3 regions of the Streptomyces sp. RFCAC02 genome follow, and region 3 is predicted to be linked to each of the others. Evidence: predicted binding sites of a transcription regulator. Region 3 holds the regulator's gene; each other region holds the start of a gene.
The links. The regulator HrcA, encoded in region 3, represses chaperone genes, less so after heat shock. The targets are predictions, from matches to a motif close to TTNGCACTCNGNNNNNCNGAGTGCNAA.
Positions count from the first base shown of each region.

Region 1: the regulator HrcA is predicted to act here: its motif matches at 3,956-3,982, upstream of groES (co-chaperone GroES).
Region 2: the regulator HrcA is predicted to act here: its motif matches at 3,079-3,105, upstream of groL (chaperonin GroEL).

Region 1 covers NZ_SAUH01000001.1:3,668,475-3,678,171, reverse strand. Annotated here, with positions in the region: gene EMA09_RS17050 (response regulator transcription factor) at 1-87, opposite strand, end outside; gene EMA09_RS28655 (WhiB family transcriptional regulator) at 434-808, shown strand; gene EMA09_RS17040 (SDR family oxidoreductase) at 856-1,653, shown strand; gene groL (chaperonin GroEL) at 1,736-3,361, opposite strand; gene groES (co-chaperone GroES) at 3,503-3,811, opposite strand; gene EMA09_RS17025 (polysaccharide deacetylase family protein) at 4,071-5,093, opposite strand; gene EMA09_RS17020 (methyltransferase domain-containing protein) at 5,194-6,450, shown strand; gene EMA09_RS17015 (AAA family ATPase) at 6,683-8,098, shown strand; gene EMA09_RS17010 (DUF4276 family protein) at 8,095-8,727, shown strand; gene EMA09_RS17005 (VOC family protein) at 8,792-9,163, opposite strand; gene EMA09_RS17000 (hypothetical protein) at 9,239-9,490, opposite strand; gene tsaD (tRNA (adenosine(37)-N6)-threonylcarbamoyltransferase complex transferase subunit TsaD) at 9,490-9,697, opposite strand, start outside.
Region 2 covers NZ_SAUH01000001.1:3,618,469-3,628,165, forward strand. Annotated here, with positions in the region: gene EMA09_RS16735 (glucosyl-3-phosphoglycerate synthase) at 1-332, opposite strand, end outside; SAM riboswitch class I at 542-683, shown strand; gene thrC (threonine synthase) at 700-1,989, shown strand; gene EMA09_RS16745 (MoaD/ThiS family protein) at 1,986-2,264, shown strand; gene EMA09_RS16750 (cold-shock protein) at 2,790-2,993, shown strand; gene groL (chaperonin GroEL) at 3,268-4,896, shown strand; gene EMA09_RS16760 (aminoglycoside phosphotransferase family protein) at 4,988-5,968, opposite strand; gene murQ (N-acetylmuramic acid 6-phosphate etherase) at 5,961-6,872, opposite strand; gene EMA09_RS16770 (MurR/RpiR family transcriptional regulator) at 6,943-7,887, opposite strand; gene EMA09_RS28650 (hypothetical protein) at 8,031-8,393, shown strand; gene EMA09_RS16780 (DUF4031 domain-containing protein) at 8,401-8,691, shown strand; gene EMA09_RS16785 (Cmx/CmrA family chloramphenicol efflux MFS transporter) at 8,919-9,697, shown strand, end outside.
Region 3 covers NZ_SAUH01000001.1:4,523,563-4,533,259, reverse strand. Annotated here, with positions in the region: gene EMA09_RS21110 (16S rRNA (uracil(1498)-N(3))-methyltransferase) at 1-510, opposite strand, end outside; gene dnaJ (molecular chaperone DnaJ) at 507-1,649, opposite strand; gene hrcA (heat-inducible transcriptional repressor HrcA) at 1,650-2,666, opposite strand; gene EMA09_RS21095 (MBL fold metallo-hydrolase) at 2,855-3,577, shown strand; gene EMA09_RS21090 (DUF3097 domain-containing protein) at 3,634-4,473, shown strand; gene hemW (radical SAM family heme chaperone HemW) at 4,503-5,747, shown strand; gene EMA09_RS21080 (iron-siderophore ABC transporter substrate-binding protein) at 5,813-6,838, opposite strand; gene EMA09_RS21075 (ABC transporter ATP-binding protein) at 6,862-7,695, opposite strand; gene EMA09_RS21070 (iron chelate uptake ABC transporter family permease subunit) at 7,766-8,860, opposite strand; gene EMA09_RS28685 (iron ABC transporter permease) at 8,857-9,697, opposite strand, start outside.

The sequences.
Region 1 (9,697 bases), 860 kb from region 3:
CCGCTCGACGCCGGGCACGGTCGCGACCGCGCGGCGCAGCGCCTCCCGGGCCAGGGGGGAGTCGTCGCAGACGAGGACGGAAGTCATGGCCGCCCTCCGCAGCTGATGGGCATCACCTTGTGCCTCCAGGCAGTTGTGTGTCGTCACCTGTGCGGCCGGCGAGCCGCGATGGCCGCCGTCAAACCGCTTCCGCCCTCTCAACGACGGTCACCCGAAAGAGTTACGGTCGCCAACCACAGAGTGAGAGCACTCTACGTGAGGGCTCTGTCACGGGGCAGCCGCGGTTGACCTGACGCGCCGAACATTCATTTTTGCCCTTTTTAGACCTTGCTGCCCATCTTTGGGTGTCTATGGATATATTCAGCGGGTAGTCATATTTACATCTACTCCGGCTGCGGTACCGAAGACGACCGATGATGATGGGACACCTGTCATGGCAGATTTCTCCCGCCTTCCCGGCCCGAACGCCGACCTGTGGGACTGGCAGCTCCTCGCTGCCTGCCGGGGCGTGGACAGCTCGCTGTTCTTCCATCCCGAGGGGGAGCGCGGCGCCGCGCGCACGTCCCGGGAGGAGGCGGCGAAGGAGGTCTGCATGCGCTGCCCCGTCCGGTCCGAGTGCGCCGCGCACGCCCTGTCCGTCCGCGAGCCGTACGGCGTGTGGGGCGGGCTGACCGAGGACGAGCGCGAGGAGCTGCTCGGCCGCGCGCGCCGTGATCTCGTGCGCTCCCCCGCGCGCACGGCGGCCCGCGAGGAGGCGTACGCCGACGCGGGCGGCGGCCCGTACGGGGACGGCGACGGGACCGTCTGACCCGCGCCCCTGGGAACGACGCCCGCGGGACCACTACCGTCCCCGGTATGACAACTGCTTTGGTGACGGGCGCCACCGCCGGGATCGGCGCCGCCTTCGCCCACCGGCTGGCCCGCGACCGGCACGACCTGGTGCTCGTCGCGCGGGACAGGGACGCGCTGCGGCGCCGGGCCGCGGAACTGCACGACCGGCACGGCGTCGAGGTGGACGTCCTGCGCGCCGACCTCGCCACCGACGACGGCATCGCGGCGGTCGAGGAACGGCTCGCCGACCACGCGCGGCCCGTCGGCCTCCTCGTCAACAACGCGGGGTTCGGGCTGCGCGGACGCTACCTCAAGGCGCCGGTCGCCGACGAGCTGCGGATGCTGAAGGTGCACTGCGAGGCCGTGCTGCGGCTCACCTCGGCCGCCGCCGTGCCGATGCAGGAGCGCGGGCGCGGCGGCGTGGTGAACGTGGCGTCGGTCGCGGCGTTCCTGCCGCGCGGGACGTACGGCGCGTCGAAGGCGTGGGTGGTGCAGTTCACGGAGGGCGCCGCCCGTGACCTCGCGGGCAGCGGGGTGCGGCTGATGGCGCTGTGTCCGGGGTTCGTGCGGACGGAGTTCCACGGCCGGGCGGGCATGCGGACCGACAGCATCCCGGGCTGGATGTGGCTCGACGCCGACCGCGTGGTGGACGCGGCGCTGCGGGACCTGGGGCGCGGCCGGACGGTCAGCATCCCCGACCTGCGCTACCGGGCGCTGATGGGTGCGGCCCGGCTCGTCCCGCGGAGCGCGCTCGGCGGCATCTCGTCACGGGCCGGCCGGAAGTACGGGCCGAAGCGGGGCGGGACACCGGACGGCGCGTGACAGGCCGGTGGGGCCGCCCGTTCCCCCTCGGGGGAGCGGGCGGCCCCACGGGACGCCGGGGCCGCGGTCGGCGGCCGGCGGTTCAGTGCGAGTGGCCGTGGCCGTGGCCGGCGGCCTGCTCCGGCTCCTCTTCCTTCTTCTCCACCACGAGGGTCTCGGTGGTGAGGAGGAGGGAGGCGATGGAGGCCGCGTTCTGCAGGGCGGAGCGGGTGACCTTCACCGGGTCGATGACGCCGTCCTTGACCAGGTCGCCGTAGACACCGGTGGCGGCGTTGTAGCCCTGCCCCTTGTCCAGGTCGGCGACCTTGGAGGTGATGACGTAGCCCTCAAGGCCGGCGTTCTCCGCGATCCAGCGCAGCGGCTCGACGGCGGCGCGGCGGACGATCGCGACACCGGTCGCCTCGTCGCCGGTGCGGCCGAGGTCGCCCTCCAGGACCTTCGCCGAGTGCACGAGGGAGGCGCCGCCGCCGGGGACGATGCCCTCCTCGACCGCCGCGCGGGTGGCCGAGATGGCGTCCTCCAGACGGTGCTTCTTCTCCTTCAGCTCCACCTCGGTGGCGGCGCCGACACGGATGACGCACACGCCGCCGGCGAGCTTCGCGAGGCGCTCCTGGAGCTTCTCGCGGTCCCAGTCGGAGTCGGTGTTCTCGATCTCGGCGCGGATCTGGGCGACCCGGGCCTCGATGTCGGCGGACTGGCCGGCGCCGTCGACGATGGTGGTGTCGTCCTTCGTCACGGTGACGCGGCGCGCGCTGCCGAGGACGTCGAGCCCGACCTGGTCGAGCTTGAGGCCGACCTCCTCGGAGATGACCTGGCCGCCGGTGAGGGTGGCCATGTCGCCCAGCATCGCCTTGCGGCGGTCGCCGAAGCCCGGGGCCTTGACGGCGACCGAGTTGAACGTGCCGCGGATCTTGTTGACGACCAGGGTGGACAGCGCCTCGCCGTCCACGTCCTCGGCGATGATCAGCAGCGGCCGGGAGGAACCGGCCTGCATGATCTTCTCCAGCAGCGGCAGGAGGTCCTGGATGGAGGAGATCTTGCCCTGGTGGATCAGGATGTAGGGGTCGTCGAGGACGGCCTCCATGCGCTCCTGGTCGGTGACCATGTAGTGCGACAGGTAGCCCTTGTCGAACGCCATGCCCTCGGTGAATTCCAGGTCGAGCCCGAAGGTCTGGGACTCCTCGACGGTGATGACACCGTCCTTGCCGACCTTGTCCATCGCCTCGGCGATCAGCTCGCCGACCTTCTTGTCCTGGGCGGACAGGGCGGCGACCGCGGCGATGTCCTCCTTGGAGTCGATCGGGCGGGCGCTGGCCTTCAGGTCCTCGGCGACCGCGGCGACGGCGGCGTCGATGCCGCGCTTGAGGCCGGAGGGGGACGCGCCGGCGGCGACGTTCCGCAGACCCTCGCGCACCAGCGCCTGCGCCAGGACGGTCGCGGTGGTGGTGCCGTCACCCGCGACGTCGTTGGTCTTGGTCGCGACCTCCTTGACGAGCTGCGCGCCGAGGTTCTCGTACGGGTCTTCGGTCTCGACCTCACGGGCGATGGTGACGCCGTCGTTCGTGATGGTCGGGGCGCCGAACTTCTTGTCGATGACGACATTGCGGCCCTTGGGGCCGATGGTCACCTTGACGGCGTCGGCGAGCTGGTTCACGCCGCGCTCGAGGGCGCGCCGGGCGTCCTCGTCGAACTTCAGGATCTTCGCCATGGCTGTGGGTGTCCCTTGTGCCTTTGACTCTGGGCCGGACGTGGGCGGTGCGCGCGCGTCGAGGCCGTGCCCCGGGACCCGGCCTGCCGGACGGGCCGGCTCGGGTACCGGGGCACGGTGGTGCGCCGCGTCTGCGTCGCCCTACTTCTCGATGATCGCGAGCACGTCGCGAGCGGAGAGGACGAGGTACTCCTCGTTGTTGTACTTGACCTCGGTGCCGCCGTACTTGCTGTACAGCACCACGTCGCCGACCTTCACGTCGAGCGGCAGGCGGTTGCCGTCCTCGAAGCGGCCGGGGCCGACGGCAAGGACGGTGCCCTCCTGGGGCTTCTCCTTGGCGGTGTCCGGGATGACCAGGCCCGAGGCCGTGGTCTGCTCGGCGTCGAGCGGCTGGACCACGATGCGGTCCTCGAGCGGCTTGATGGCAACCTTGCTGGCGGTCGTCACGATCCGACCTCCCCCTTCGGAGATCTCACGGGGCTTCTATGGCTGGATGGCGACCTGGTGGACCCGTCGTCGCGGGTGCCGAGTCCGCCCGTCGCGCGTAGCTGGCACTCTCGCATGAAGAGTGCCAGCGTCGAGACTATGCGTCCGTTAGCACTCAGTCAACTAGAGTGCCAACGCGCCGACGGCGCGCCCCGTGGACCGGCCCCGGGCGGCGCGCCGCAGGTCACGACGGGCGCGCCGGCGGCTCCGGCGCGCGGGGACGTCACACGTAGTCTTCCAAACGGGCGATGGCGAACCCCTGTTCGGTGACGGTGTCGAGGACGCGCCGGAGCAGGTCGGTCATGCTGCCGTCCCACTCCCCCTCGCCCCTGAAGTGGGTGAGGATGATGTCGCCCGGGTGCAGCCTGCCGTCGGGGCGGCCGTACTCCATCCGGTCGGGGAACGCCTCCTCCGCCCACAGCGGGACGACCTCGGCGCCGCACTCGGCGGCGGCGCGGAGGGTGTTCGCGTCGTAGGCGCCGTACGGCGGCCGGAAGAGGGTGGGGCGCTGCCCGAGTTCGCGTTCGAGCACGGCCTGCTGGCCGCAGATCTCGGCGAGCTGCTCGGCGTAGCTGAGGCGGGTCATCTCGCGGTGGTTGAGCGAGTGGTTCTGGCCGGTGTGGCCGTCGGCGAGGGCGTCGCGGAAATAGCCGTAGTCCTCGCGGGCGACCTCGTCGGCGAGGAAGCCGGTGTAGGGGATGCCGAGGTCGTCGAGCATGCGCAGCAGCGCGGGGTCCTTCTCGGCGCCGTCGTCGATGGTGAGGAAGACGATCTTCTCGTCGGTGGGAACGCCGACGATGACCGGGGGCAGACCGGGGCCGGTGATGTGCCCGGGCTCGGTGGTGAGTTCCGGCTTCTCCTCCGGCGGCTCCGGGGCGCGCAGGGGGACGGCGCGCAGCCCCCAGGCGCGGGCGGCGGTGACCCGCCGGGCGTGCTCGCGCTCCAGCGCCCGCGCGTACCCCTCGGTCACGCGGGCGGCCCGCTCGCTCGCCCGCCCCGGGACGGTGAGCAGCGGCACGGACGTGGCGGCGGACGCCTTGGGTGCGCCGTCGACGGTGGCGGACAGGCGGTGGTCCGGGCCGGCGTCCGTCTGCCGGAGGCCGAGCAGGTGGGCGGGGAGGCCGGGTCCCGCGCAGGTGAGCGCGAGTATCGCCGCGCCGCCGAGGGCGAGGCAGCGGCGGATCCGTCGTGGGCCCGGGCGTGCGGGCGGCCCGGCCGGCCCCCTGCTCTCCCCACCGGTTTCCATATGATCGTTTTGTCGTACTTGTCCGATCATCTTCATGGTTCGGGATGGTGCCACCGGCGCCCGCCCCGCCCCCGAACGCCGGTCCGGGCGACCGGGGAGAATGACCCGTGTGGCTGCACCGAACGACCCCGCCGACCCCGCCGCCGCGTTCCGCGCGCTGCTGACCGGAACGGGCCAGGACCTCCTGGCCGTCCTGCGCGACCTCCCGCCGGACGGGGAGCTCGCCGCGGTCACCCGGCTGCGCCGCACCCACCCGCCGGCCCTCGTCACGGCCGCGGTCGCGCAGGCCCGGCTGCGGCAGCGGGCGGCGGCCAAGTTCGGCGCCGACGCGGCACGCATGTACTTCACGCCCGGCGGCGTGGAGCAGGCGACGCGCGCCCCCGTCGCCGCCTGGCGCGCCGGCCGGTTCGCGGCCCTCGGCGTACGGCACCTGGCGGACCTCGGCTGCGGCATCGGCGGTGACGCCATCGCGCTGGCCCGCGCCGGGATCTCCGTCCTCGCCGTCGACCGCGACCCCCTGACCTGTGCCGTGGCCGAGGCGAACGCCGAGGCCCTCGGGCTCGGCGACCGCATCGAGGTGCGGCACGCCGACGTCACGGACATCGGGACGGCTGCGCGTCTCGCCGGGTTCGACGCGCTGTTCGCCGACCCGGCGCGGCGCGGCGGGCGCGGCCGGATCTTCGACCCCGAGGCGTACCTGCCGCCGCTGTCCTGGGCCGTCGCCGCGGCCCGCCACGTACCGTACGCCGCCCTGAAGACCGCCCCCGGCATCCCGCACGAGGCGGTGCCGGACGGCGCGGTCGCCGAGTGGGTGTCGCACCGGGGCGAGGTGAAGGAGGCCGTCCTGTGGTTCGGCACGGGCGCCGGCGCGCCACCGCGTTCCGCGACGCTGCTGCCGGGCGGCGCCGTCCTCACCGGCACCGGAGAGCGTCGGGCGCCCGCCGGGCCGCCGGGCCGCTGGCTGCACGAGCCGGACGGCGCCGTGATCCGCGCCCACCTCGTCGCGGAGGCGGCCGAGCGTCTCGGCGGCCGGCTGCTCGACCCGACGATCGCCTACATCACGACGGACGGCCCCCCGCCGCCCGCCGACCCGTTCACCACGGCCTACGCGCTGGACGACGTGCTGCCGTTCAACGTGAAACGGCTGCGCGCCCACCTGCGCGACCGCGGCGTCGGCACCGTGACGGTGAAGAAGCGCGGCGCGGCCCTCATGCCGGAGGAACTGATCCGCCGGCTGAAACTGCCGCCGGGACCGGCCTCGGCCACCGTGTTCCTGACACGGGTCGCGGGCACGGCGGCGATGCTGGTCGGCCACCCCGCACCGGCCACCGACGGAGACAGCCACCCCACCGGCTGAACCACCGCGGCCGTGCCCGAGCGTTTCCCACCCGCGTCGGAATCACGCCGGCTGCGTCCTGACCGACCGATCACCTGCAATCACTCAGCGGCGGCACGGGAAGCGCTGTCCACTCGCCGGCCGGGACAACTCGGGCGTGGCCGAGCGCAGGTGGGGGCCACCGGCACAAAGGCTCGTGACGTCCGCCACAAGTAGGCTTGTCGAACCCGCCTGGCGAGCCCCCGGAGACAGCATGCTGACCCGCCTCGAAGTCCACGGGTTCAAGAACCTGCTGAACCTGTCCATCGACTTCGGCCCCTTCACCTGCATCGCAGGAGAGAACGGCACCGGCAAGTCGAACGTTTTCGACGCCATCCAGTTCCTCTCCCTGCTCGCCGACCAGTCGATGATGGAGGCGGCGCAGGAAGTCCGCGGCGTGCACGGCGAGCGTCATGGCGACCCCCGTGACCTCTTCTGGAAGGGCTTCGCGCCCGGCCATCACCGGATGAAGTTCGCCGCCGAGATGATCGTCCCGCTGCACACGGAGGACGACTTCGGCCGGGCGGCGAAGGCCACGACCACGTTCCTGCGATATGAGCTCGAGGTGGGCTACCAGGAACCGTCCGGCCTGGACCGATTCGGTCGGCTCACCCTCCTGCACGAGACGCTGAGCCACATCACGAAGGGCAAGGCCCCCCAGCACCTCCTGTTCCGCCACAGCGCGAAACAGTTCCGCAACGTCGTGATCCAGGGTCACCGCAGCGGCGCCCCCTTCATCTCGACGACGAACGAAGCCGGTGAGTCGGTCGTCAGGATCCATCAGGACGGTGGCAGCCGGGGTCAGCCCAAGCCGGCCGCGGCGTCCCGGGCGCCCGCGACCGTCGTCTCCACCATCACCAGCAGTGACGACCCCACCATCCTGGCGGCTCGCCGCGAGATGCAGTCATGGCGACGGCTCGCTCTTGAGCCATCGGCTCTGCGCAGGTCCGACCGGTACGTCGACCCGCAGGTGATGGGCGCTGACGGCTCCCACTTGCCCGCGACGCTCTTCCGGGTGGCCCATGGCACCCCCGACGCGGACCCAGGCCAGGTGTACGCGAGAGTCGCGGGGCGCCTCTCGGACCTGACGGGTATCCATATCCGCGATCTGGACGTCGATCAGGACGAGGTCCGGGAGCTTCTCACAGTCAACGTGCGCGAGGTGGCCGGCATGACGCTGCCCGCACGCAGCCTGTCCGAGGGCACCCTGCGCTTCCTGGCTCTGTGCGTCCTGCTGGAAGACACGTCCGTGCGCGGTCTGATCTGCATGGAGGAGCCCGAGAACGGTATTCATCCCGCGAACCTCAACGCCATGGTCGACCTCGTCCAGGACCTTGCCGTCGACCCGACGGAGGAACCCGGGACGGACAACCCGTTCCGGCAGGTACTGATCAACACGCACTCCCCCGGCGTCGTGCAGCTCGTCAATCCCGAGGACCTCCTGTTCGCCGACACCGCGATTCACCAGTCCGAGAACGGCTCGCTGAACCGAGCGCTGCGTCTGCGTCCACTCGCCGAGACGTGGCGGACGACGAGGGGCGGCAGCGACTTCGTGACAAAGGCCGACGTCCTGCCGTACCTCACCACCCCCGTCGGAGCGCAGCTCACTCTCGACTGGGGGGTCGCGTGACCGCTCATGTCCTGTTCATCGGCGAGGGCAGCAGTGACAACGGCCTCGTGCCGCACATCGAATCCATTGCCGCGCGCAAGGGTCTCCATGTCTCGATCACTGTCCCCGACTTCGGCCTGCTGCGGCTGCCGATCGGCCATTCCGTCCGGGACAAACTGCGAGCGGCCCGTGATTTGAACGGCACGTATGACTTGGTGGTGGTGCAACGGGATGCCGACCGGGGTCCCGCCCGACACCGCCGGGTCGAGATCGAAGAAGCAGTGCGCGCGGAGTGGCCCGGCCTCCGGCACGTGGCCGTGGTACCTGTCCGCATGCTCGAAGCCTGGCTGCTTCTCGATGAGGCATGTCTGCGCCAGGTCGCCGAGAATCCACGCGGTCGTGTCACCCTCGATCTCCCCCAAGGCACTGCGGCGGAAAGGGTCACTGACCCCAAGCAACTGCTCAAGGACTCGCTCGCACGGGCAAGCGAGTACAAAGGGCGTCGCCTTGCCCAGTTCCAGAAGCGATTCCCGCAGCACCGGCTGCGCATGCTCGAACTGCTGGATCCCGAAGGGCCGGTGGCCTGTCTTCCGTCGTGGCGGGATTTCGTCAGTGACCTCGACGAGGCGTTCGAGCACCTGCGCGGATGACCAGCGCTCGTTCTCCGCACCGCGGCGGGGTGCCGTGGCGACGGGACGCCCCGCCGGGCAGGCCCTAACGCCGGGGCAGCAGGCAGAACGGGTGGCCCGCTGGGTCTGTCAGGACCCGCCAACGGTCCGGGGCGGGCTGGTGGGGCGGTTTGGCCGCCCCCAGGGTCAGCAGCCGTGCCTCCGCCTCGTCCAGGTCGTCGACCTCGAAGTCGAGGTGGATCTGCTGGGGCACGGTCTGGTCGGGCCAGTGCGGAGCGCGGTAGCCGTCGACCCGCTGGAAGCCGATGAACAGGCCGCCCTCACCGGCGAGTCCGATGAATTCGGCGGTGGACTCCGGGTGGGTCTCCCAACCGGTGGCCCGCTGGTAGAACGCCGCCAGCGCCGGCGGGTCGGGGCAGTCGAGCATGATCGCGCGCAGTGTCATCCGCAAAGTCATGGCACCTCCGGTCCGAGGTCCGGCGAGCGGATCACCATCATGCACGCCCCGGGGCCGCCGCGCCCGCTGCGGCCGTCAGCCGGGGACCGGCTCGAACCGCCAGCGGTGCACCGGGCGGTGCAGCAGCGACGCCGGCGGGTCGGGAAGCTCGGCCGGCTCCGCGCCGTCCGGCCACCAGGTGAGGACCAGCACCCGGTCCGGCGCCGCCCGGAACGTCTCCCGCCGCTCCGGGGCCGGCGTCAGCGACCGCTCCCGCGCCCAGGCCAGCAGCTCCGCGCCCCGGCCGGCCGCCGCGCGCGCCTCCCACATCAGCGTGACGGCCGCCATCAGTGGCCGCTCCCCGCCGGAACGTGCGGTTCGGTCACCGGCAGGGAGGAGTCGGCGGGCAGGTCGAGCGCCGAGGGCGTGCGCCCCCGGGCGACCATCTCGGCGCCGAGCGCCGCGACCATCGCGCCGTTGTCCGTGCACAGCCCGGGGCGCGGCACCCGCAGGACGATCCCGGCGTCGGCGCACCGTTCCTCCGCCATGGCGCGC
Region 2 (9,697 bases), 910 kb from region 3:
TCGCCCTTGCCGGGGGCCGCCGGGATGCGCGGGAGGATCTCGTCGCGGTGCACGACCTTGGCGCCCGCCGCGGCGGCGGTCTCGGAGGTGCGGTCGGTGGATCCGGAATCCACCACGATCAGCTCGTCGATCAGTGGCACGGTCTCCATCAGGTCGCGCCGCAGCGCCTCCACGATGGCACCGACGGTCGCCTCCTCGTTGAGCGCGGGGAGGACCACGCTGATGCTCCCTGCCGCGCCTGCTGCCCGCTTCGCGTTCAACAGCTGCGGCAGCGGGCGGTCAGCGGCGCTCCAGGACCGGCGGTGCAGCCACGTCCTTGCCTCTTCCAGCACGAATGTCGCTCCTGTTCGCGTTCGGCCACTTTTACTCCATATGGCCGTGTCTGCCCTTTCCGGGCGGAGCCGAACCCGCTCACGCGCCGGATTTTGCCCTGCGTCTCGCGGATCGGACGGCCCGAGCCATTGTGGAGGTCGTCCGTTACAGTCTCGAACAGCGCAGGTGTCCTCCGCATATCGGGGGTCCCTCGCCGACAACCGCATACCGCTCATCCAGAGGGGCAGAGGGAACGGCCCGTTGAAGCCCCGGCAACCCTTCCGCCGGTTCCGCGTTCGCACGCGGGGCGCCCGGTGGGGAAGGTGCCAATTCCGTCCCGGGGCGAAGTCCGCCCGCGGGGAAGATGAGGAGAGGGGCCTCGCACCCATGTCCGTGCTGACCGAATCCGATCAGTCACCCGCCGCCACCGTCGATCTCGGACCCGCCGCGGCGCTGTCCTGCCGGGAGTGCGGGGAACGTTTCCCCCTCGCGCCCATCTTCGCGTGCTCCTCCTGTTTCGGCCCCCTGGAGATCGCCTACGACCTCCCCACGGGGGACCCCGAGGGCCTGCGCCGCCGCATCGAGGCCGGGCCGAAGAACATCTGGCGCTACGCGCCGCTGCTGCCCGTCCCCGCCGACGTGGCCGACAAGCCGAACCTCAACCCCGGCTTCACCCAGCTCATCAGGGCGGACCGGCTCGCCGCCGAGCTCGGCGTCACGGGCGGCCTGTACGTGAAGGACGACTCGGGCAACCCGACGCACTCCTTCAAGGACCGCGTCGTCGCCCAGGCCCTGGAGGCCGCCCGCGCCTTCGGCTTCACCACGCTGTCCTGCTCCTCCACCGGCAACCTGGCGGGCGCCGTCGGCGCCGCCGCCGCGCGGGCCGGCCTGCGCTCCTGCGTCTTCATCCCGCACGACCTGGAGGCGGGCAAGGTCGTCATGGCCGCGGTCTACGGCGGCCAGGTGGTCGCCATCGACGGCACCTACGACGACGTGAACCGTTTCTGCAGCGAGCTGATCGGCGACCCGCTCGGCGAGGGCTGGGGCTTCGTCAACGTCAACCTGCGCCCGTACTACGGCGAGGGCTCGAAGACCCTGGCGTTCGAGATCTGCGAGCAGCTCGGCTGGCGGCTGCCGGACCAGATCGTCATCCCCATCGCCTCGGGCTCGCAGCTCACCAAGATCGACAAGGGCCTCAAGGAGCTGATCGAGGTCGGACTCGTCGAGGACCGGCCGTACCGGATCTTCGGCGCCCAGGCCGAGGGCTGCTCCCCGGTGGCGCGCGCCTGGCGCGAGGGCCGCGACGTGGTGCGGCCGGTGAAGCCGGACACGATCGCCAAGTCCCTCGCCATCGGCAACCCGGCGGACGGCCCGTACGTCCTGGACATCGCCCGGCGCACGGGCGGGGCGGTCGAGTCCGTCACGGACGAGGAGATCGTCTCCGCCGTCAAGCTGCTGGCGCGGACCGAGGGCGTCTTCACGGAGACGGCGGGCGGCGTGACGCTGGGTGTGACCCGCAAGCTGATCGAGGCCGGCGTCCTCGACCCGGCGCTGACCACCGTCGTCGTGAACACCGGCGACGGCCTGAAGACCCTGGACGCGGTGGCGCCCACCACCGGTCCCACCGCGACCATCCGTCCGTCCCTGGACGCCTTCCGAGAGGCTGGCCTGGCATGAGTGTCACCGTCCGTATCCCCACGATCCTCCGCACCTACACCGGCGGCCGGTCCGAGGTGCCCGCCGAGGGCGCGACGCTGCGCGAGGTGCTGTCCGACCTCGACCGCAGCCACAGCGGCATCGCCGGCCGGGTCTTGGACGACGAGGGCAGGCTCCGCCGTTTCGTGAACGTGTACGTGAACGACGACGACGTCCGGTTCGCCGAGGGCCTGGACACGGCGACACCGGACGGCACGGGGATCTCGATCATCCCGGCCGTCGCCGGCGGCTGCTGAACCGGTCCGGTTTCCGACCGGACCGTGCCGGGCCGGCGTCCGGACGGCGATCGGGCGGTGTTCGCGGACGTTCGGATCCGTTGGAAAAAGACCGGGTCGGCGCCCGGCGGATGTTCGTAAAAGTGTGCGATCCGCCCCGGAACCTCGGGTTCCGGGGCGGATTCGCGCGCGGGGGGCGCTAAAGTGGCCTGCGCTCCCCGTTGTCCCCCGTGTCACGCACACATGAATTCGCGACACATCCCGCGAATCTCCCGCCGAAAAGTCGTGCACCAATTGTCGGGTTGGCACTTTTGGTGCCTGGCGGAATCTCCAACTATGGCCACCCGTACGGTATTTGCCCGGATCGCGGGTCCAAGAATTCTCCCTCGAATGGCCTGTTGCGCTGGGCGTCCGTCCCGATACATTCAGCGGCGGTCACGCGTTCCGGCGCACACCCCCTACGGCCGGGGGTGGGGTCTGACAGGTCTGACCCGGGTCCGCGGAGTGCGGCCCCGTGAAAGGGCCGGCAAAATGGGGAGTTAGGAAATGGCTCAGGGCACCGTCAAGTGGTTCAACGCGGAGAAGGGCTACGGCTTCATCGCGGTAGACGGTGGTGCGGACGTCTTCGTGCACTACAGCGCGATCCAGATGGACGGCTACCGCACCCTTGAGGAAGGACAGCGGGTCGAGTTCGAGATCTCGCAGGGCCAGAAGGGGCCGCAGGCCGACATGGTCCGGGTGAGCGCCTGAACCGCCGGACGTTCCGCACGACGAGACGACCAGGGTCCGCACCTCCCGGGGGGTGCGGACCCTGGCGCGTCACACGCCCGGGGGGTTTGCACTCGCCGGGGGAGAGTGCTAATCATGGGGTTAGCACTCTAGAGGTGAGAGTGACAGCAAGGACCGGTTCGGTGAGGTCCCGGAGCCAGGCGGAGCAAGGAACCGCGGGGCGAGTGGGGCCGTCCGTCGCGGGCGCCAGCGCGGTCCGGCGCAATCCACCCCTGTTCTGGGAGGACCACTTCACATGGCCAAGATCATCGCGTTCAACGAGGAGGCGCGGCGCGGCCTCGAGCGCGGGATGAACCAGCTCGCCGACGCCGTCAAGGTCACGCTCGGCCCCAAGGGCCGGAACGTCGTCCTGGAGAAGAAGTGGGGCGCCCCCACCATCACCAACGACGGTGTGTCGATCGCCAAGGAGATCGAGCTCGAGGACTCCTACGAGAAGATCGGCGCCGAGCTGGTCAAGGAAGTTGCGAAGAAGACGGACGACGTGGCCGGTGACGGCACGACCACGGCGACCGTCCTGGCCCAGGCGCTGGTGCGCGAGGGCCTGCGCAACGTCGCGGCCGGCGCGAACCCGATGGCCCTGAAGCGGGGCATCGAGGCCGCCGTGGAGAAGGTCTCCGAGGCCCTGCTCGGCCAGGCCAAGGAGGTCGAGACCAAGGAGCAGATCGCCTCCACCGCCTCCATCTCCGCCGGTGACACGCAGATCGGCGAGCTGATCGCCGAGGCGATGGACAAGGTCGGCAAGGAAGGCGTCATCACCGTCGAGGAGTCGCAGACCTTCGGGCTCGAGCTGGAGCTCACCGAGGGCATGCGCTTCGACAAGGGCTACATCTCCGCCTACTTCGCGACCGACATGGAGCGCATGGAGGCCGAGCTCGAGGACCCCTACATCCTCATCGTCAACTCCAAGGTCAGCAACGTGAAGGACCTCCTTCCGCTGCTGGAGAAGGTCATGCAGTCCGGCAAGCCGCTGCTGATCATCGCCGAGGACGTCGAGGGCGAGGCCCTGTCCACGCTGGTCGTCAACAAGATCCGCGGCACCTTCAAGTCCGTCGCCGTCAAGGCCCCGGGCTTCGGCGACCGCCGCAAGGCCATGCTGGGCGACATCGCGATCCTCACCGGCGGCCAGGTCATCTCCGAGGAGGTCGGCCTCAAGCTGGAGAACGCGACCCTCGACCTGCTGGGCCGCGCCCGCAAGGTCGTCATCACCAAGGACGAGACCACCATCGTCGACGGTGCCGGCGACAGCGAGCAGGTCCAGGGCCGGGTCAACCAGATCCGCGCCGAGATCGAGAACTCCGACTCGGACTACGACCGCGAGAAGCTCCAGGAGCGCCTCGCGAAGCTGGCCGGCGGCGTGGCCGTCATCAAGGCCGGTGCCGCGACCGAGGTCGAGCTGAAGGAGCGCAAGCACCGCATCGAGGACGCGGTGCGCAACGCGAAGGCCGCCGTCGAGGAGGGCATCGTCGCCGGCGGTGGCGTGGCCCTGCTGCAGGCCGCCTCGGTCTTCGACAAGCTGGACCTGCAGGGCGACGAGGCCACCGGTGCCGCCGCCGTCAAGCTGGCCCTGGAGGCCCCGCTGAAGCAGATCGCCGTGAACGCCGGCCTCGAGGGCGGCGTCGTGGTCGAGAAGGTGCGCGGCCTGACCCCGGGTCACGGCCTGAACGCCGCGACCGGCGAGTACGTCGACCTGCTGGCCGAGGGCATCATCGACCCGGCCAAGGTGACCCGCTCCGCGCTGCAGAACGCCGCCTCCATCGCGGCCCTGTTCCTCACCACGGAGGCCGTCATCGCCGACAAGCCGGAGAAGGGCGGCGCCGGTGCCGGCGCCGACGCGGCCGGCATGGGCGGCGGCATGGACTTCTGAGTCCCGCCACCGCACCACCGCACATCCCGGGAGCCCGGCCCCGGCGGTCATCGGACCGCCCGGGGCCGGGCTCCCGGCGTTGCCGGCGGGCTCAGGAGCCGGTGCCGGCGAAGTCGGCCAGCACGTCGAGAGCGGCCGTCAGATGGGGCGTCACCCGCTCCACGGTGTACGCCGTCCGCTCGGGCGGGTACGCGCGGGGGACGCTCTCGACCAGCATGATCAGGTAGAGGTAGGCGCGGTAGAACGCCATCCGGGCGCGCGCCGGGGCGTCGAAGTCCGTGCGGCCGCCCTCGGACGCGTACCCCGCGATGAGGGCGTCGTCGGGCTCGGGCGCGGACAGCAGCGTGAGGGACGCGAACTCGGCCAGCGGATCGCCCCAGAACATCCGCTCACCGTCGATGAGACCGCTCAGCCCCTCCCCGTCCAGCAGGATGTTGCCCTCCCACAGGTCGAAGTGGACGAGCGCCGGCACCGTGACCTCCGCGAGCGCCGGCGAGGCCGCCGCCGCCAGCTCCCGCACCCGGTCGGTGGCCACGGGGAGCGGCGCGTCGTAGCGGTCCGCGTCGGCCAGCAGCGCCGCCAGCATGCCGCCGAACGTCCCCGTCCAGTCCGCCGCCGCGGGAACGGCACCGCCCGGGTAGCCCCAGCGGCTGCCGGTGACGGCGTGCAGCCGGGCCACGGCTGCGCCCAGCTCGTACCGCAGACGCGGGCGGAGCGCGGCCGGTACGGGCGCCGGCGCGTCGTCCGGCCGGAACCACGGCGCGCCGGGCAGCTCCGTCATCAGCAGGTGGTCGTCGTCGGCCGACACGACGCGCGGCACGGTCGCCGCGCCGTGCGCCGCCGCCTCGCGGAAGAAGACGGCCTCGGCCGCGATGAGCCCGTCCTCGTACGTCATGCGCGGCCGGTGGGGCGCGGGCGGTCGCTTCAGGACGAGGCGGGTGCCGTCGGCCAGGCGTATGCGGTGGACCGTGTTGTACGTGCCGCCGCCGAGCGGCTCGTACGCGGCCACGGACTCCGGGTCGATGCCCGCCGCGGCCAGGACGGGCGGCGGGACGTGCGTCGGCTCAGGCATGGGCGGCCGCCTTGAGCGCGGCCCGCAGGTGGCCGTGCGCCTGGGTGAGGAGCCGGTCGGCCGTGCCGGCGTCCACGTCGCCCAGGATGGTGAGGATGGCGTTCTTGACCTCGCCGTCGGTGGCGCCGAGGGCCTGCTCGACCTCCTCGGGCGGGGCGCCGGTGGCGAGCTGGACGATGCGGCGGGAGCGGGCACGCAGCTTCTCGTTGGACGCGCGCACGTCGACCATCAGGTTCCCGTAGGTCTTGCCGAGGCGGATCATGCTGACGGTCGAGATCATGTTGAGGACGAGCTTCTGGGCGGTGCCGGCCTTCAGCCGGGTGGAGCCCGCGATCAGCTCGGGGCCGGTGACGACCTCGATGCCGTGCTCGGCCGCCGCGGCCAGCGGGGAGCCCGCGTTGCACGCCAGGCCGATCGTGAGGGCGCCGCGGGCCCGGGCGTGCGTGACGGCGCCGACCGCGTACGGGGTGCGGCCGGACGCGGACACGCCGACGACCGCGTCGTCAGCCGTCAGGCCGACGGCGTCCAGGTCGGCGGCGGCCAGCTCGGCGCTGTCCTCGGCGCCCTCGACCGCCGCCACCATCGCGGCCGGGCCGCCGGCGATGAGGCCGACGACCTCGCCGGGCGCGGTGTTGAACGTGGGCGGGCACTCGCTGGCGTCGAGCACACCGAGCCGGCCGGCCGTGCCGGCGCCCAGGTAGAGCAGGCGGCCGCCGCGCGCCATGCGGTCGGCGACGGCGTCGATGGCGTCGGCGATCCGGGGGAGCTGACCGGCCACGGCGGCCGGGACGCGGGCGTCCTCGGCGTGCATCAGGCGGACGATGTCGAGGGTGGGCTGCCGGTCGATGTCGGCCAGTTCCGGACGGTACGCCTCGGTGGTCAGCGTCTCGAAGTCGGTGGACATGAAGGAGCGGCTCTCTCCTGGGCGATGGTGCGGGTGGTGTGGGGGGACGTGACCGGGCAGGGCGGCCCGGTCAGCGTTCGCGGGGGGCGTGCCGGTGGGCCAGGGCCTCGTAGCTCGCGTGCAGGGCGGGCGCGGCCGACTCGTAGGTGCGCTGCGCGACGCCGATGAACAGGCAGTCGACGACGAGGAGCTGGCTCGTCCGGCTCGACATGGCGGCCGGCCGCAGCTCGCTCTCCCTGGCCGTGGACGTGGTCAGGACGTGGTCGGCGTACTGGGTGACGACGGAGTCGGGCCGCCCGGTGATCGCCACGGTCGTCGCCCCGCGGTCGAACGCGACCTGGAGCGGCTCGATGACGTCGACCGTGCTCCCGGAATGGGTGACGGCGACGGCCACGTCCCCGGTGCGGAGCTGCACCGCGCCCGTGACGGCGAGGTGCGGGTCGGCGTGGGCGTGGGCCACGAGCCCGATGCGCAGGAGCTTCTGCGCGAGGTCCTGGGCGACGAGCGAGGACGCGCCGGCGCCGTACACGTCGACGCGGCGGGCGGCGGCCAGGGCGCCGACGGCCGCTTCGAGCTGGGCCACGTCCAGGGCGCCCGCGGTGTCGGTGAGGGTCTGGCGCTCGTCCTGCGCGAGCTTGGCGACGACGTCGCCGAGCGGGTCGTCGACGGAGATGTCGGCCGTGACGGCGGGGGCGGCGCCGGACGCCTGCTGCGCGGCGAGGCCGGCGAGGGCGAGGCGCAGGTCGCGGTAGCCCGGGTAGCCGAGGAGGCGGGCCGTGCGGACGACGGTGGCCTCGCTGGTGCCGGTGCGCTCGGCGAGGCCGGTCACGGTGAGGGCGGCGCAGCCCGCGGGGTCGCCGGCGACCGTCTCGGCGACGCGCTGCATGGAGCGGGTCATGGACGGGGCCATGGTGCGGACCTTGGCGGCGAGCGCGCCCGGTTCGGGCGGCGCGGGGCGGGGCGCGACGGGGACGGGCCGCGGGCGGCCGGCCCGGCGGGCGAAATTTTCCTTCATCGCATTCCTCACATGTTGAAACATATTTTCGATGCCGATGGGCCGTCAAGGCCCCGAAGGAGTGGTGCCGTCGTGCCGGTGGACGGGACGTCCGGGCCGTACCCGGAGCGGGTTCCCCGCCGTTCTCTGGTGCAATGGTCGGCATGGACGAGCCGACAACGGAAGAGGCCGTCCAGCGCGGCCGCGCCCTGGTGCTGGCCGATCTGGCGGCGGACGGGCTGGCGGGACCCGACGAGGTCTCCCGGCTGGAGGAGGCGGTGTCGCACCGCCGGTGGTGGGCCGGCGAGTGGCCGCGCGGCGCGGTGTTCGTGCCCGGGCTGCTGGCCCAGGACATGCAGGACGCCCTGCTGGAGACCCACGGCCCGTGGCCCCGCTGCCCGTACTGCGCCGACGAGCCGCACCCGCTGGACGTCGAGCCCGAGCTGGGCGAGGACCCCCACTGGGTCTGCGGCCGCACCGGGCGCGCCGCCGCGCCGGTCGGCTCGCTCGCCTCGGCCCGGCGGTGAGCGCCGGATGACCGTCTACATCGACCCGCCCGCCTGGCCGGGCCACGGGCGGCTGTGGTCCCACCTGGTGAGCGACGTGTCGTACGACGAGCTGCACGCGTTCGCGGCGCGGCTCGGCTCGCCGCCCCGCGCGTTCGAGCGGGACCACTACGACGTCCCGGCCGAGCGGTACGCCGACGCGCTGCGCCTCGGCGCCGTCCCGGTCCGCTCCCGCGAACTGGTCGAACGCCTGTACGCGGCGGGCCTGCGCCGCCGCAAGAGCGGCACCCGGCCGGGTGGCAGGGGGAGCGGGCCGTAGCACGTCAGCGCTGGTCCGGGACCGCGACACCCGGCTCACCGGCGGGCGCGCGGAGCGATGGGCGGCGTGTCCGGGGCGGACACCGCCAGGCGTTCATGTGAATGTCATCCCGGCTGGGAATGCGGGAGCGGCGACGCGGTGTTCCGTCCCCCGTGTCCGACACCTCCGCACGCAACGCCCCCACGCCGTCAGCGCCGCCGTCCGCCGCACCCGCGGCGCGCGGCCGGCTGCCGTTCGCCGTCCATGTGCTCGGTGCCGCCGTCTTCGCGCTCGGCACGAGCGAGTTCATGCTGTCCGGCCTGCTGCCCGAGGTCGCCGGCGACCTCGACGTCTCCATACCGACCGCCGGGCTGCTGATCTCGGCGTTCGCCATCGGCATGGTCGTCGGCGCGCCGCTGCTCGCCGTCGCCACCCGGCGGCTGCCGAAGCGGCTGACGCTCGCCGGACTGCTCGCCGTCTTCGCGCTCGGCCATGTCGTCGGCGCCCTCGCGCCCGGCTACGCCCTGCTGTTCGCCTGCCGTGTCGTCAGCGCGCTCGCGTGCGCCGGCTTCTGGGCGGTCGGCGCGGCCGTCGTCGTCTCGCTGGTCCCCGAGGAGGCCCGCGCGCGGGCCATGGCCGTCGTCATCGGCGGCCTCAGCGTCGCCAACGTCACCGGCGTCCCCGGCGGCGCGGCCCTCGGGCAGACGCTGGGCTGGCGCGCCGCGTTCTGGACCGTCGGCGCCCTGGCCGTCATCGGGCTGGTGGGCGTCCTGCTGTTCGTGCCGGCGACCCCGGCCGCGCCCGAGGGCGAACGCACGTCGCTCCGGGACGAGGTCCGCGTCTACCGCGACCTGCGGGTGTGGCTCGCGATCGGCACCACGGCGCTGATGGCGGCCGGCACGTTCTGCTTCTTCTCCTACCTCGCCCCGCTGCTGACCGACGTCTCCGGGCTCGACGAGGACTGGGTGCCGCTCGTGCTCGTGCTGTACGGCGTGGGCGCGTTCACCGGGACGCTGCTCGGTGGGCG
Region 3 (9,697 bases):
CGACGCCCCGGCGAGCAGCCCGGCCGCCTGCCGGGTCGTCACCGGGTCCGTCACCTCGGGGAACCGCAGGCGCCGCGCCTGCTTGCCTGCTTCCCTCGCGGTGGCACGCCACTTCGCGAGCGCCTTCGCGCCCCGCTCGGCCCGCCACTGCGTCACACAGCGGGCCGCCGCCCACGGCACGATCCGGTCCACGCCCGTCTCCGTCATGGTCTCGACGGCAAGCTCGCCCCGGTCACCCTTGGGCAGCGCCTGGACGACCGTGACGCGGGGCGCCGGCTCCGGCTCGCGGCGGACCTCGGTCACCAGGACGTCGAGCCGGTCCCGGCCGGTCACGGAGGCCACCGTGCCGACGGCGCCGGTGCCGCGTCCGTCGGTCAGGACGATGTCCTCACCGGCCCGCAGCCGGCGCACCGCGACGGCGTGCCGGCCCTCGGCGCCGTCCAGGACGAGCGTGTGCCCGGGAGCGGCCGTGTCCAGCGACCCGGCGAGGAAGACGGGAGCGGTGCTCATCGACCGTTGAACGCGTCCTTCAGGCGGGAGAACAGGCCCTGCTGCCCCGGCTGGAACTGGCCCATCGGCCGCTCCTCGCCCCGCAGCTTCGCGAGCCGCCGCAGCAGCTCCTCCTGCTCGGCGTCGAGCTTGCCCGGCGTCTGGACCTCGACGTGCACGACGAGGTCGCCGCGCCCGCTGCTGCGCAGGTGCGTGACGCCGCGGCCGTGCAGCGGGATCGACTGCCCCGACTGCGTGCCGGGGCGGACGTCGACCTCCTCCATGCCGTCCAGCGTCTCCAGCGGGACCTTGGTGCCGAGCGCGGCGGCCGTCATCGGGATGGTGACGGTGCAGTGGAGGTCGTCGCCGCGGCGCTGGAACACCGCGTGCGGCTGCTCGCGGATCTCGACGTACAGGTCGCCGGCGGGGCCGCCGCCGGGGCCGACCTCGCCCTCGCCCGCGAGCTGGATGCGCGTGCCGTTGTCCACGCCGGCGGGGATCTTCACCGTGAGCGTGCGGCGGGTCCGGACCCGGCCGTCGCCCGCGCACTCGGGGCACGGCGTCGGCACGACCGTGCCGAAGCCCTGGCACTGCGGGCACGGGCGCGAGGTCATGACCTGGCCGAGGAACGACCGCGTGACCTGCGAGACCTCGCCGCGGCCGCGGCACATGTCGCACGTCTGCGCGGAGGTGCCGGGCGCGGCGCCCTCGCCGTTGCACGTGGAGCAGACCACGGCCGTGTCGACCTGGATCTCCTTGGTGGTGCCGAACGCCGCCTCGTTGAGGTCGATCTCCAGACGGATCATGGCGTCCTGCCCGCGCCGGGTGCGGGACTTCGGGCCGCGCTGCGACGCGGTGCCGAAAAAGGCGTCCATGATGTCCGAGAAGTTCCCGAAGCCGGCGCCGCCGAAGCCCGCGCCCGCCCCGGCGCCCGCCGACGCGCTGCTCAGCGGATCGCCGCCGAGGTCGTACATCTGCTTCTTCTGCGGGTCGGAGAGCACCTCGTAGGCGGTGTTGATCTCCTTGAACCGCTCCTGCGTCTTCGGGTCCGGGTTGACGTCCGGGTGCAGCTCCCGGGCCAGCCTGCGGAACGCCTTCTTGATCTCGTCCTGCGAGGCGTCCCGCCGTACACCGAGGACCGCGTAGTAGTCCGCCGCCACTTAGTTCTCCGCGAGGATCTGTCCGACGTACCGTGCCACTGCGCGCACCGCTCCCATCGTTCCCGGGTAGTCCATGCGGGTCGGTCCGACCACGCCGAGCTTGGCGACCGCCTCGTCACCAGAACCGTAGCCGACCGACACGACCGAGGTTGAGGTCAGTCCCTCGTGCGCGTTCTCGTGGCCGATGCGCACCGTCATCTCCGAGCCCTTGGCCTCGCCGAGGAGCCGCAGCATCACCACGTGCTCCTCCAGCGCCTCAAGGACGGGCCGGATCGTGAGGGGGAAGTCCTGCCCGAAACGGGTCAGGTTCGCCGTGCCGCCGATGACGAGACGCTCCTCGGTCTCCTCCGCCAGCGTCTCCAGCAGGGTGGACAGGACGGTCGCGACCGTCCCGCGCTCCTCGATCTCGAACGACTCCGGCAGGTCGGCGACGAGCCGGGGCACCTCGGGGAAGCGCTGGCCGGCGATCCGGCTGTTCAGCCGGGCGCGGAGGTCGGCGAGCGAGGTCTCGCCGAACGGCGCCGGGCAGTCGATGAGGCGCTGCTCGACGCGGCCGGTGTCGGTGATGAGCACCAGCATCAGGCGCGCGGGGGCGAGCGCGAGGAGCTCCACGTGCCGCACGGTCGAACGGCTCAGCGACGGGTACTGCACGACGGCGACCTGCCGCGTGAGCTGCGCGAGCAGCCGGACCGTGCGGCCCACCACGTCGTCGAGGTCGACGGCGCCGTCGAGGAAATTCTGGATGGCGCGGCGCTCGGGCGCCGACAGCGGCTTGATGTCCGCGAGCTTGTCGACGAAGAGGCGGTACCCCTTGTCGGTGGGGACGCGCCCGGCGCTGGTGTGGGGCTGGGCGATGTACCCCTCGTCCTCAAGGGCCGCCATGTCGTTGCGCACGGTGGCCGGGGAGACCTGGAGATTGTGCCGCTCCGTGAGGGCCTTGGAGCCGACCGGCTCCTCCGTGCCCACGTAGTCCTGGACGATGGCCCGCAGCACCTCGAGCCTGCGTTCACTGAGCATGCCGCCACACCTCCCGTCCGGCCGTCCGTTCCGTTCCGCCGCCTGGCACTCACCGTCTCCGAGTGCCAATCCCTGGACCAGTGTACGGCCGGGGGGCACGCCCAGGGAATCGCGGCCGGGAGGAAGGCCCCGCGAGCGCCCGTCGCGCACCGTGGCCGCCTCCCGTCCGACGAGGCTAACGTCGCAGGATGACAGGCGATTGGGAAGAGGTGGCGGCGGGTGTGCTGCGCCGCCGGCTCGCGGGGTGGGACGAGACGGCCGGGGCGGTCGCGGTGCCCGGCGGGGTGCTGCTCGTGGACGCCGGGCCGACGGCGGCGGCCGGCGCGGAGCTGACGCGGGAGGCGTGCGAACTGCTCGGCGCGCCCGTGACGCATCTCGTGGTGACGCATCCCCATTTCGACCACATCCTCGGCGCCGGTGCGGTCACGGCGGCGTTCCCGGGGGTCACCGTGCACGGTCCGCGGCTCGAAGGACCGGATCCCGTGGCCGGGGTCGTGGCGGACGCGGTGCGGCACGGGGTCCCCGCGGCCGAGGCGGCGCAGGCGGGACGGCTGCTCGCGGCGGCGCCCTGCCGCGCGGTGTCGGGGGACGCGCCCGTGTCCGGCCCCGCCGGCGGGCCGCGTGCGCGCCTCCTCGACCTGGGCGCCGCGCACTCGCCGCACGACGTGGCCGTCGTGGTCGAGGGCACGCCGCGCGTCGTGTTCTGCGGGGATCTCGTGGAGGAATCGGGGGAACCGCAGGCGGGTCCCGACGCGGTGCCCGCGCGCTGGCCGGCGGCGCTGGACCGGCTGCTCGCGGCCGGCGGCCCCGACGCGCTGTACGTTCCCGGCCACGGGGCGGTGGTCGGCGCGGCGTTCGTGCGCGCCCAGCGGGACGCCCTGCGGCGGCGCTTCGGGGCCGCCCCGTCGTGACCGGCCCCCGTGCCCGGCCCCTCGTGGCCGGGCGGGTCCCGTGATCTCATGAGGGCGTGCGCAACCGACGTTACGGACCCGATCTGACGCCGCCCTGGAAGCGAAGCGCCCCCGTGCCCGAGGTGCCGGCCGACGCCGGCCTGGTCGTCGAGGAGGTAGCGACCGGGTTCTGCGGCGCGGTCGTCCGGTGCGAGCGGACGGCGCAGGGGCCGACCGTGACGCTGGAGGACCGGTTCGGGGCGCTGCGGGTGTTCCCGATGGAGCCGCGCGGGTTCCTGCTCGAGGGCAGGACCGTCACGCTCGTGCGGCCCGTGCGGCGCCCCGGCGCGGCGGCGGGGCCGGCGCGCACGGCGTCCGGCTCGATCGCCGTCCCGGGGGCGCGGGCGCGGGTGGCGCGCGCCGGGCGGATCTTCGTCGAGGGCCGGCACGACGCGGAGCTGGTCGAGAAGGTGTGGGGCGACGACCTGCGGATCGAGGGCGTCGTCGTCGAGTACCTGGAGGGCGTGGACCACCTCCCGGCGATCGTCGAGGAGTTCCGGCCAGGTCCCGACGCGCGGCTCGGCGTGCTGGTGGACCACCTGGTGGAGGGGTCGAAGGAGTCGCGGATCGCGGCGTCCGTCACCGATCCGCACGTGCTGGTGGTGGGGCATCCGTTCATCGACATCTGGGCGGCGGTGAAGCCGGCGTCGGCCGGCATCGCGGCATGGCCCGACGTGCCGCGCGGACAGGACTGGAAGACGGGCGTGTGCCGTGCGCTCGGCTGGCCGGAGAACACGGGCGCCGCCTGGCAGCGCCTCCTGGGGTGCGTCACGTCCTACCGGGACCTGGAGCCGGCGCTGCTCGGGCCGGTGGAGCACCTGATCGACCATGTGACGGTGGGCGGCCCGAACGGCTGAGTCCCGGCACGCCCCGGCGCTCGGGGACAATGGGAGCCATGTCCCCCTCCACCCTCCCGGACGGCGAGCCGGTGCCCGCCGACGGCGCGCTCCCGGTGTCGGCGACGGCCGGCGCCGCGGACCGTCCGCTGGCGTTCTACCTGCATGTGCCGTTCTGCGCGACCCGCTGCGGCTACTGCGACTTCAACACCTACACGGCGTCCGAGCTGCGCGGCGCGGGCGGGGCCGCCGCGTCGCGGGAGAACTACGCCGAGGTGCTGGCTGAGGAGGTGCGGCTCGCCCGCAAGGTGCTGGGCGACGACCCGCGCGAGGTGTCGACGGTGTTCGTCGGCGGCGGGACGCCCACGCTGCTGCCGCCGGCCGACCTGGGGCGGATGCTCGCGGCGGTCAGGTCCGAGTTCGGGCTGGCGGCGGACGCCGAGGTCACCACCGAGGCCAATCCGGACTCGGTGGACGCCGCGTCCCTCGCGGCGCTGCGGGAGGCGGGCTTCACGCGGATCTCGTTCGGGATGCAGAGCGTCAGGCCGCACGTGCTGGCCGTCCTGGAGCGCACGCACACGCCGGGCAGCCCGCAGCGGCGGGTCGCCGAGGCGCGGGCCGCCGGTTTCCCGCACGTAAGCCTCGACCTGATCTACGGCACCCCCGGTGAGACGGACGACGACTGGCGCGCCTCGCTCGACGCGGCGATCGCCGCGGGTCCCGACCACGTGTCGGCGTACTCGCTGATCGTCGAGGAGGGCACGCGGCTCGCGCAGCGGGTGCGGCGCGGCGAGGTCCCGATGACGGACGACGACGTGCACGCCGACCGCTACCTGATCGCCGAGGAGGCGCTCACCGCGGCCGGTTTCGGGTGGTACGAGATCTCGAACTGGGCGCTCGCCCCCGCCGACCGCTGCCGCCACAACGAGCTGTACTGGACGGGCGCCGACTGGTGGGGCGCGGGCCCCGGGGCGCACAGCCATGTCGGGGGCGTGCGCTGGTGGAACGTGAAGCACCCCGGCGCGTACGCGCAGGCGCTGGCCGCCGGGCGCTCCCCCGGCGCCGGCCGGGAGCTGCTCGCGGCGGACGACCGCCGGGTGGAGCGGATCATGCTGGAGCTGCGGCTGCGCGCCGGCGTCCCCCTGGACCTCCTCGGTCCGGCGGGGCGCGCGGCGGCGGACCGGGCGCTGGCGGACGGCCTGCTGCGGCGTGACGCGTACGGCGCGGGCCGCGCGGCGCTGACGCTGCGGGGCCGGCTCCTCGCCGACGCCGTGACGCGGGACCTGACCGACTGAGCCGGCCGGCCGTCCCCGTGCGGGGGCGGCCGGCCGGCCCGTGCCTGTCCGGGAAGCCGGGCGGGTCAGGAGGTGAGGTCCTCCAGGACCGGCAGCATCCCGTCGAGCGCGACCGGGATGGACAGCGGGGTGTTGGCGGCGTACGCCTCGCTCAGCTCGCTGGTGAGGACGATGGAGCGGCCGTCCTGGACCGCGGGTACGGCCTGGTAGAGCGGGTCGTCCTCGATCGCCGATGCGTCGACGCCGATGGTCTCCATGATCAGGACGTCGGCGTCGAGGAGGTCGATGCGTTCGTTCGAGAGGGAGACGGAGAACGAGTCGGTCGCCTGCTCCTGGATGGCCGGGTTGTTCTCGAAGCCGAGCGACTCCAGGAACTCCACGCGGCCGCCGCCGCGCACGTAGGCGCCCCAGCCGCCGCTGTAGAGGCTGCCGGTGGTGACCGTCTTCCCGTCGAACTCGGGGTGCTCCCCCGCCGCGGCGGTGAACTGCCCCTCCAGGTCGGCGATCAGCTCCTCGCCCTGCTCGGCGCGGCCGAGGGCGGTGGCGATCATGGTGACCTGGTCCTGCCAGCTGATCATGTACTGGTCGGCGCCGGCGTCGGGGACGCCGATGGTGGGGGCGATCTCGCTGAGCCGGTCGTAGCGCTCCTGGTCGCCGCTGGACTTGGTGTCCAGGATGAGGTCGGGCTCGAGCTCGGCGATGCGGTCGTACTCCGGTTCCAGGGTGCCGATGATCTCGGGCGACTCGTCGTACGCGTCCTCGGCCCAGGGGCCGACGCCGTCGCCGCCGAAGCCGAGCCAGTCGCTGGCGCCGACCGGCTGCACGCCCAGGGCGAGCGCCGTCTCGGCGTCGCCCCAGCCGAGGGCGACCACGCGCTGCGGCTCGCTGTCGACCGTCACGTCGCCGAACTTGGTGGCGACGTCCACCGGGAAGGCACCGGCACCGGAGGACGCGGTGGCGTCCCCGCTCGCGCCCGGGTCGGACTCGTCGTCACCGGACCAGGCGCAGCCGGTGGACAGCAGGGTGAGCAGGGCCGCCGCTGAGGCGAGCCCGATACGGGCGAGCCCGGCACGGCGGGCGATTCGAACCATCACAAGGGAAGGTTAGCCTAACCTTACTTTCCTTCGACGGCGGGGGTGCGGTCCGGCTCCGCGCAGTGGTGCCGGCCGACGGGGACGACCATCGGCGTGCCCGACAGCGGATCCGGCACGAGCGCGCAGCGCATGCCGAACACCTCGGACACCACCTCCTGCGTCAGCACCTCACCGGGCGGCCCCTGCGCGACGATCTCCCCCGCGCGCAGGGCGACGAGGTGATCGGCGTAGCGGCAGGCCAGGTTCAGGTCGTGCAGCACCGCGACGACGGTGGTGCCCTCGGCGCGGTTCAGATCGGTCAGCAGGTCGAGCACCTCGACCTGGTGCGGCAGGTCCAGGTACGTCGTCGGCTCGTCCAGCAGCAGCACGTCGGTGTGCTGGGCCAGCGCCATGGCGATCCACACGCGCTGGCGCTGCCCGCCCGACAGCTCGTCCACGGACCGGCCGGCCAGCTCCAGCACATCGGTGGCCAGCAGCGCCCGCGCGACCGCCGCCTCGTCCTCGGCCGTCCACCGCCTGAACCACCCCTGGTGCGGGTAACGGCCGCGGCTGACCAGGTCGGTGACGGTGATGCCCTCCGGCGCGACCGGGCTCTGCGGAAGCAGCCCGAGGGTGGCCGCCACCTCCCGCGTCGGCAGCGCGTGGATGCTCTTGCCGTCCAGGTACACCGCGCCCGACGCGGGCGCCAGCAGCCTGGCCATGCCGCGCAGCAGCGTCGACTTGCCGCAGGCGTTCGGCCCGACGACGGCCGTGACCCTGCCCGGCGGCACGTCGAAGGTGAGGTCCCTGACCACCTCGCGGCCGTCGTAGGACAGCCGCAGGTTCCGCGTGCCGAGCGTGTGTGAGTCCGTCATCCTGAGCACTTCCTCGCGGGGCGGCGCGGTCGGGCGGTGGGCTGTGCGGCCGGTACGGCCGGGGCACGGGTCATCCGCCGCGCCCGACCCGGTTGGTGCGGGCCAGCAGCCACAGCAGGTACGGCGCGCCGACCATGCTGGTGACCATGCCGACCGGGAACTGGTTCGGTCCGAGGGCGTGCTGGCCGACGAGATCGGCGACCAGCACCAGCAGCGCCCCCACGAGCGCGGCAGGCACCAGCGCCGTCCCGGTGCCGCGGACCATGCGGCGGGCGACGGGTCCCGAGACGAACGCCACGAACCCGACCGGTCCCGCGGCGGCGGTCGCCACCCCCGTCAGCGCGACGGCGCAGCCGATCAGCGCGAGCCGCGAGCGTTCGACCCGGGCGCCGAGGCCGCTCGCCGTGTCGTCCCCGAGCTGGAGCGCGCCGAGGGACCTGGTGGCCGCCGCCGTCAGCGGGAGCAGCACCGCCAGCGCCACGAGCAGCGGGCCGACGTGCTCCCAGCCGCGCCCGTTCAGGCTGCCGGTGAGCCAGACCTTCGCCTCCTGGGCGGCCACGGCGGACGAGCGCGTCATCAGATGGGACACCACGCTCATGAGCGCGGCGGCGACGCCCACCCCGACCAGCACGAGGCGCTGCCCGCTCACGCCCCGGCGCCAGGCGAGCGCGTAGATCAGGGCGGCGGCGAGCAGCGCGCCGCCGAGCGCGGACAGCGACATCGCGGCGCCGCTCACGCCGAACGCGACCGTCGCCACGACGGCCGCGGCACTGGCGCCGGCGCTGATCCCGATCACGTCGGGGCTGGCCAGCGGGTTGCGCAGCAGCGTCTGGAACAGGGCGCCCGCGAGCCCGAAGGCGGCGCCGACCAGCAGGCCCGTCAGCGCCCTGGGCAGCCGCAGCTCCACGATCAGGTAGTACGTGGACCGGGTGCCGCCCCCGCCGATGGCCTCGACCACCTCGCCGAGGGGCACCGCCCGGCCGCTGAGGCACACCGTGCCGGTGAAGACGGCCACGAGCAGGACCGCCAGGACGGCGCACACGACCGCCCCGCGCCGGCGGCCGACGTCACGGGAGGCGCGCACGGCCAGCCGGGCGGCGGCCAGGGCCTCGGACTCCGCCGGCCGCCGGCCGGCGCGCGGCGGGGAGCCGGTGGCGGCGCTCACAGTTCGGCCACCTTCCGGGCGCGGACCAGCAGGATGAACGGCACGGCCCCCAGCACCGCCGTGACGATGCCGACCTGCACCTCGCCTGGACGTGCCACGACGCGGCCGATGATGTCGGACAGCAGCAGGAGCGCGGGCGCGAGCACCGCGGAGTACGGGAGGATCCACCGGTAGTCGGCACCGGTGATGGCCCGCGCGATGTGCGGGACGACGAGCCCCACGAAGACGATCGGGCCGCACAGCGCGGTGGCCGCGCCGCACAGCAGGACGGTGAGGGCGGCGCACAGCAGCCGTACGGCGCCGACGCGCTGCCCGAGCGCGCGGGCCATGTCCTCGCCCAGCGCGAGGGTGTTGAGGAGGCGGCCGCAGGCAAGCGCGCCGACCGCGCCCACCAGGATGAACGGGGCGGCGTCCCCCACGGTGCCGGCGGCGCGCGACAGGGTGCCGACCTGCCAGAACCGGTACTGGTCGAACGTGTCGGTGTCGCTGAGGACGAGGGCGCTCGTGACCGAGCCGAGCGCCGCCGTGGTGGTGGCGCCGGCCAGGGCCAGCTTGACCGGGGTGGCGCCCTCGCGGCCCGGCGCGCTGACCCCGTAGACCAGCACGGCGGCCACCAGGGCGCCGGCGAAGCCGCACCAGACGTAGCCCGTGAAGGACGTGAGGTCCAGCCAGCCGATGCCGATCACGACGAACAGCGCGGCGCCGGAGTTGACGCCCAGCATGCCCGGGTCGGCCAGGGGGTTGCGGGCCACGCCCTGCATCAGGGTGCCGCCGAGCCCGAGGGCCGCCCCCACGAGCAGCCCGGCCAGGGTGCGCGGGAGACGCAGGTGGTGGACG